Linked DNA regions of Aromatoleum aromaticum EbN1. The protein of the gene in region 1 interacts with the protein of each later gene in a pairwise test. Links are inferred from orthologs where the notes say so. Each region holds a gene or a part of one and is shown on either strand. Other genes may lie near its edges.

Region 1 (3,368 bases):
ATGAAGACGCAACCGGTGGTGTTCGGTCACCGCGGGAGCCGCCCATGAGCGACCGCTATACAGCCACCCGTACTTCGCTGCGCACTGCCGGCATCATGATCGTGTTCACGCTCGCCTTCACCGCAATGATGTCGCAGACGTACCGCGTGACCCGCCCGTCGATCGAAGCCTCCGAGCAGGAGCAGAAGATGCGCCTGATCAACGACGTGCTCCCGCCGGACAGCTACGACAACGCGCTCCTCGAGGACTTCGTCGCCGTCGGACGGACGCCCGAGCTCGGCCTCGACCGGGGCGGGCGCATCTATCGTGCGCGTCGCGCCGGCGTTCCCGCGGCCCTGGTGTTCGAAGCGGGCGCACCCGACGGCTACGGGGGCAGGATCCAGCTCGTCGTTGCGGTTGGCGCGGACGGCCGCCTGGGCGGTGTTCGCGTGACTGCGCACAAGGAAACGCCGGGGCTCGGCGACTACATCGACCCCAGAAAGGATCGCAACAAGACTCAGCCGTGGATCGGTCAATTCGCCGGGATGTCGCTCGCGGACGTTGCGCCCGCGCAGTGGAAAGTCAAGCGCGACGGCGGCGTCTTCGCGTATCGCATCGGTGCGACGATCAGTGCACGCGCCGTGACGAACGCGACAGGACGAGTCCTCGAATATGCGGCCGAGCACCGCGATGCGCTGTTTGCGGCGTCGACCGGCAGCGCGCTCTGATGGAAACACAGCAATGAATCTCCAGACTTTTCGTGAAAACGCCTGGAATGGCCTGTGGAAGCAGAACACCGGCCTCGTGCAGCTGCTCGGCCTGTGTCCGATCCTCGCCGTCAGCACGAGCGTCGTCAATGCGGTGAGTCTCGGGCTCGCGACGGTGGTGGTGATGGCGGTATCGAACTTCGCCGTCGCGTCGCTGCGCAACTTCATCCCGTACGAGATCCGGATTCCGGTGTTCATCCTGATCATCGCCGCGCTGACGACGGTGGTCGACCTCGCGTTCAACGCCTACCTGCACGATCTCTATCTGGTGCTGGGCATCTTCATTCCGCTGATCGTCACGAACTGCATCGTCCTCGCACGGGTCGAGGCCTACGCGGCAAAGAACGACCCGGTGGCGTCCACCGTCGACGGAATCATGATGGGCCTCGGGCTGGTGTGGCTACTCGGCGTGCTCGGCGGCATTCGCGAACTGGTCGGCAGCGGCACGCTGTTTTCGGGGATCGAGATGGTCATCCCGGGCCTGTCTCCGCTGTCGGTGTTCGGTGACGATTACCCCGGCTTCCTGATCGGCGTGCTGCCTCCTGGCGCATTCTTCGCGCTCGGCTGCCTGATCGCGCTGTCGAACCGGATCCGCATGCGTGCGGCAGCCGGCAAGCCAGCGCGCCCGGCGAGCGACAGCGAAGGGCCTGCCCCGGCTTCGGCGGCGCCCTGAACCGGCCGGATGAAACGCGACGCGATTCGTGAATTTTTCCGCCGCCTGGCGGAGGCGAATCCGAGCCCGACGACCGAGCTCGAGTACGGGTCGCCATTCCAGCTGCTCGTTGCCGTGGTGCTTTCCGCGCAGGCCACCGACAAGAGCGTGAACCTGGCGACCCGCGAGTTGTTCGCCGTCGCCCCGACCCCCGAAGCCATGCTGAGCCTCGGGGAGGAAAACGTTACCGAACGCCTCAGGTCGATCGGCCTTTACCGCAACAAGGCGAAAAACGTCGTCGCGCTGTCGCGGCTACTGCTCGAGCGCCACGGCGGCGACGTGCCTCGCAGCCGCGAGGCCCTCGAAGCGCTGCCCGGCGTCGGCCGCAAGACCGCCAGCGTCGTGTTGAATATCGTGTTCGGCGAAGCGGTGATGGCAGTCGACACGCATATTTTTCGCGTCGCCAACCGCACCGGCCTGGCTCCTGGCAAGGATGTTCTCGCCGTCGAGCAGGCCTTGATGCGTCGCGTGCCGAAGGAATACCTGCACAATGCCCATCACTGGCTGATCCTGCACGGCCGCTACGTCTGCACGGCGCGCAAGCCGCGCTGCAAAGATTGCCTCGTGCGCGACCTGTGCGAGTTCCGCGACAAGACCGTTTAACCCAGAGCAACCGAGTCCAAAAGATGTTCAATCCCTCACGTGACCAGGTACGCAACTTCTTCATCGAAAGCTGGCGGAAATATCAGGCGAAGGAAGTACTGACACCGCTCGAACATATCGCTTCCGACCTCGTGCTCCTGCATCCCGAATATCAGGCGCTACTCGAAGACCCCGATTCGCTGTCGCGCGACTTCCTGCCGGAGGACGGACAGATCAACCCGTTCCTGCACCTGTCGTTCCACCTCGCGATCGAGGAGCAACTGTCGATCGACCAGCCGTCGGGCCTGCGCGCCGCGTTCGAAGCCTGCCAGCGCCGGCGCGGCAACCGTCACGATGCGCTCCACGACGTGCTCGAATGCCTCGGCGAAACGCTTTTCGACGCACAGCGCAACAACACGCAACCGGACGGTCCGGCTTACGTCTCGTGTGTCTTGCGCCGGGCACGCTCGAACTAGCCGGCGTGCCCTGACCTTCGCGCTCAGCGTTTCTGGTACAGGCCGGTCTGGGCGGCGAAGTATGCAGCAAGGTCGCCCAAATCCGCGGGCGACAGGTTCTCGACCTGGGCAGCCATGATCGGATTCTTCCGCCTGCCCGTCTTGTAGTCGAGCAGCGCCTGGTAGAGATAATCTTCGTATTGCCCGCCCAGGCGAGGAAATTCCGGCGAGGGACTGTTGCCGTCCGGGCCGTGACACGCTGCGCAGACCATCGATTTTTCCTTGCCTGCGGCGGGATCGCCCGCGTGCGCAGGGGAACCCGCCAACGCAAGAGCCGCCAGCGCCGGGAGGGTGATATTTCGTGTCATCATTGCGCCTCTCCTCCCGCGACGCTGTAGTAGGCCGCAAGGTCCGCCATGTCCTGCTCTGACAGGCTTGCGGCAATCGCGCGCATCGTCGGATGGCTGCGTTCGCCGTCGCGATACGCCTGCAGCGCGCGCACGAGGTATGCCGCATGCTGTCCGCCGAGCTTCGGCACCGGGTAGACATCCGGGAACGCGGTGCGATAGCCCGGAATGCCGTGACACCCCATGCACATCGAAGTCTTGGCCTGGGCAGCTTCTGCGTCGCCTTCCAGCGCCGAGGCGGCGGGTCCACCCAAGGCAAGACAGGCGGCGATGAGCAAATGTCGTCCGTGCATGGCGTCTCCTCGGTTTGTTTTAAGTATGGCTGAAGCGGCCGCAAAAAATTCTACGTCGCCTAAAGCGGAATGCAAATACCTGTCATTCTTCGAAAAACTCCGTGACTCCGTCAATCCGGCAGGCCCTTGCCCGCGCAGGCTGGCCCTATAATCGGTCCGGTTCAATCAGAGGA
Region 2 (3,422 bases), 2.8 Mb from region 1 along the record:
GTGCTGCCTCCGGTTGCGGCGGGGGCGGAGGTCGGGGTTGGGGTCGGGGCCGACGCAGTTGCGGCGGAGGCGGCCGAGGGGGCGGACGCTTCCGACTGTTCCAACGCCGCGCCGGAACTCGCAGGGGTCGCCTGCGCCGCCGCGTTGCCGGCGGCTTCCGGTGCAGCGGTGTTTTCGGCGCCGGCTGCCTCGACCTTGATCAGCACCTTGCCTTCGGCCACGCGGTCGCCAACCTGCACCAGCACTTCGCGCACGACGCCGGCGGCGGTCGAGGGCACGTCCATCGTCGCCTTGTCCGACTCGAGCGTCGCGATCGGGTCCTCGACCTTGATCGTGTCACCGGGCTTGACGAACAGCTCGATCACCGGGACGTCGGCGTAATCGCCGATGTCCGGGACTTTCACTTCAATGAGTTCGCTCATGTTGTTGTCTCCCTGGGGCGCTCAGACAGTCATCGGGTTCGGCTTGTTCGGATCGAGCTGGTACTTCAGCAGCGCGGCGGCGACTTTGTCGCGCTCGATCAGGCCGTCGTCGGCGAGCGCTTTCAGCCCGGCGACCGTGATCCAGCGGCGATCGACCTCGAAGAAGTGGCGCAGCTTCTCGCGCGTGTCCGAACGGCCGAAACCGTCGGTGCCGAGCGTCACGTAGGTGCGCTTGACGAAGGGGCGGACCTGCTCGGCGAACAGCTTGATGTAGTCGGTCGCGGCGATCACCGGGCCGGTCGTGTCCTTGAGGCACTTCTCGACGTGGCTCACGCGCGGCGCATCGAGCGGATGCAGCATGTTGAAGCGATCGACGTCCTGGCCATCGCGGACCAGCTCGTTGAAGCTCGGGCAGCCCCACAGGTCGGATTCGATGCCCCAGTCGTTCTTCAGCAGGTCGGCTGCGGCGATGACTTCGCGGAAGATCGAGCCGGAACCGAGCAGCTGCACGCGCAGGTTGCTGGTCGACTCGCCGCCCTTGCGGAACGCGTACATGCCCTTGACGATGTCCGCTTCGGCGCCGGTGGGCATCTCGGGGTGCTCGTAGTTCTCGTTCAGCACGGTGATGTAGTAATAGACGTCCTGCTGTTCGGCGAACATCCGGCGCATGCCGTCCTGCACGATAACGGCGACTTCGTATTGGAAAGTCGGGTCGTAGCTGACGCAGTTCGGGATCATGTTCGCGAGCAGCAGGCTGTGGCCGTCCTCGTGCTGCAGGCCTTCGCCGTTGAGCGTCGTGCGTCCGGAAGTGCCGCCGATCAGGAAGCCGCGCGTGCGCTGGTCGCCTGCCGCCCAGCACAGGTCCATCGTGCGCTGCAGGCCGAACATCGAATAGAAGATGTAGAACGGAATCATCTGCACGCCATGCACCGAATACGAGGTGCCCGCGGCGATCCAGTCGGCCATCGCGCCGGCTTCGTTGATGCCTTCCTGCAGCACCTGGCCGGTCTTCGATTCCTTGTAGAACATCAGCTGGTCATGGTCTTCCGGCACGTAGTTCTGCCCTTGCTGGTTCCAGATGCCGTACTGGCGGAACATGCCTTCCATGCCGAAAGTGCGCGATTCGTCCGGCACGATCGGCACGACATGGCGGCCGATCTGCTTGTCCTTCATCAGCGTGTTCATGATGCGCACCACCGCCATCGTCGTGGAGAGCTCGCGGCCTTCGCCGGAGGATTTCAGCAGCGCGGCGAAAGTGGCGAGCGGCGGCACCGGCAGCGTTTCGGCGCGACGCGGGCGGGCCGGCAGGAAGCCGCCGAGCGCCATGCGGCGTTCGAGCAGGTATTTCTGCTCCGGCGAATCGTCGGCGAACTTGAGGTAAGGCACTTCTGCAATCTGGTCGTCGGGCACTGGCAGCTCGAAGCGGTCGCGGAAGCGACGCACCCCGTCGGTGTCGAGCTTTTTCTGCTGGTGCGAGATGTTCATCGCCTCGCCGGCCTGGCCCATGCCGAAGCCCTTGATCGTCTTGGCGAGGATCAGTGTCGGCTGGCCCTTGTGTTCGACGGCCGCCTTGTACGCGGAGAAGATCTTGAACAGATCATGGCCGCCGCGGTTCAGGCGCCAGATCTCGTCGTCCGTCCAGTCGGCGACCATTTCCTTCAGTTCCGGCGTGTTGAAGAAATGTTCGCGCACATACGCGCCGTTCTTCGCCTTGAAGGTCTGATACTCGCCGTCGACCGCTTCCATCATGCGCTTCTTCAGCAGCCCCTTCGTGTCACGCGCGAGCAGCGGATCCCAGTGCGTGCCCCAGATGACCTTGATAACGTTCCAGCCCGCGCCGCGGAATTCGGCTTCGAGCTCCTGGATGATCTTGCCATTGCCGCGCACCGGGCCGTCGAGGCGCTGCAGGTTGCAGTTGATGACGAAGATCAGGTTGTCGAGCTTCTCGCGCGCAGCCAGTCCGATCGCGCCGAGTGTCTCGACTTCGTCGGTCTCGCCGTCGCCGACAAATGCCCACACCTTGCGGTCCTTCGCCTCGACCATGCCGCGGCTGTCGAGATACTTCATGAAGCGTGCCGCGTAGATCGCGCACAAGGGCCCGAGACCCATCGACACTGTCGGGAACTGCCAGAAGTCCGGCATCAGCCAGGGGTGCGGGTACGACGAGATGCCTTTGCCGGAGACTTCCTGGCGATAGCCGTCGAGCTGTTCGTCGGTGAGGCGCCCGAGCATGAACGCGCGGGCATAGACGCCCGGCACCGAGTGGCCCTGGAAGAAGATCAGGTCGCCGCCGTGGTCCTTCGTCGGCGCACGCCAGAAATGCGAAAAACCCACGTCATAAAGAGCAGCGGCCGACGCGAACGACGCGATATGTCCGCCGACGTTGGTGTGCTTGTTTGCGCGCACGACCATCGCCATCGCGTTCCAGCGGATGTAGGAGTGCAGCTTGATCTCCATGTCCGGGTTGCCGGGATATTTCGGCTGCTGGCTGACGGGGATCGTGTTGATGTACTGGGTCGTCGCGGAATAGGGGAGGTCGATCCCTTCCTCGCGGCCGGCCTCGATCATTTTCTCGATCAGGAAATGGGCCCGTTCGGGGCCTTCGTTGGCGACGACGCCGGCGAGGGCATCGAGCCATTCCTGGGTTTCCTGGCTGTCCTGGTCGGGTTTCAGGATCACGTTCGATGTAGCGGCCATTCTCTGTCTCCTCATCGATTGAGGTTTGCGGTTTCCGCTCTTGTGGAGCAGTCGGAGCTGAATCGTGGATCGCCGACCCTGCATCCGGTCGGCAAGTTTCACATTCTAAAATGTGTTTTCGTGATGTGCAATAAAAGCGCGGCAAATTTCACGACGAGCGGTTCACGGCGGGAGTCTTGCAGGCAGGATCGCAGGCAACCCCTCGCGGGAAGCGAATGACCAGGTTGAACGTGTTTCGCCGCGGCGCGGGCCGAAGTTGCCAAGCGAGGGGGAGGCGGAAGCGGTCGCGGCGGCGCCAAGTCG

Evidence for each region.
Region 2: the proteins of nth (region 1) and aceE interact in binary tests that used the Escherichia coli proteins (3 or more experiments, as listed by UniProt). The link is inferred for Aromatoleum aromaticum EbN1 from one-to-one orthologs.

Annotation. Positions count from the first base shown.
Region 1 is NC_006513.1:2,898,742-2,902,109, reverse strand. What follows is about bases 299-3,244. They hold nth (endonuclease III), read left to right. Parts: upstream 299-1,428; coding sequence 1,429-2,061; downstream 2,062-3,244. Other genes in these bases: EBN1_RS13800 (c-type cytochrome), read right to left, coding at 2,863-3,195; EBN1_RS13805 (c-type cytochrome), read right to left, coding at 2,540-2,866; EBN1_RS13810 (DUF1841 family protein), read left to right, coding at 2,085-2,516; EBN1_RS13820 (electron transport complex subunit E), read left to right, coding at 721-1,419; EBN1_RS13825 (RnfABCDGE type electron transport complex subunit G), read left to right, coding at 299-707. Also shown: EBN1_RS13830 (RnfABCDGE type electron transport complex subunit D), read left to right, coding at 1-48; more of EBN1_RS13825, read left to right, coding at 45-298. UniProt on the Escherichia coli protein: DNA repair enzyme that has both DNA N-glycosylase activity and AP-lyase activity. The DNA N-glycosylase activity releases various damaged pyrimidines from DNA by cleaving the N-glycosidic bond, leaving an AP (apurinic/apyrimidinic) site.
Region 2 is NC_006513.1:67,215-70,636, reverse strand. The notes cover bases 244-3,422. They hold aceE (pyruvate dehydrogenase (acetyl-transferring), homodimeric type), read right to left. Parts: upstream 3,120-3,422; coding sequence 444-3,119; downstream 244-443. Other genes in these bases: aceF (dihydrolipoyllysine-residue acetyltransferase), read right to left, coding at 244-422. Also shown: more of aceF, read right to left, coding at 1-243. UniProt on the Escherichia coli protein: Component of the pyruvate dehydrogenase (PDH) complex, that catalyzes the overall conversion of pyruvate to acetyl-CoA and CO(2).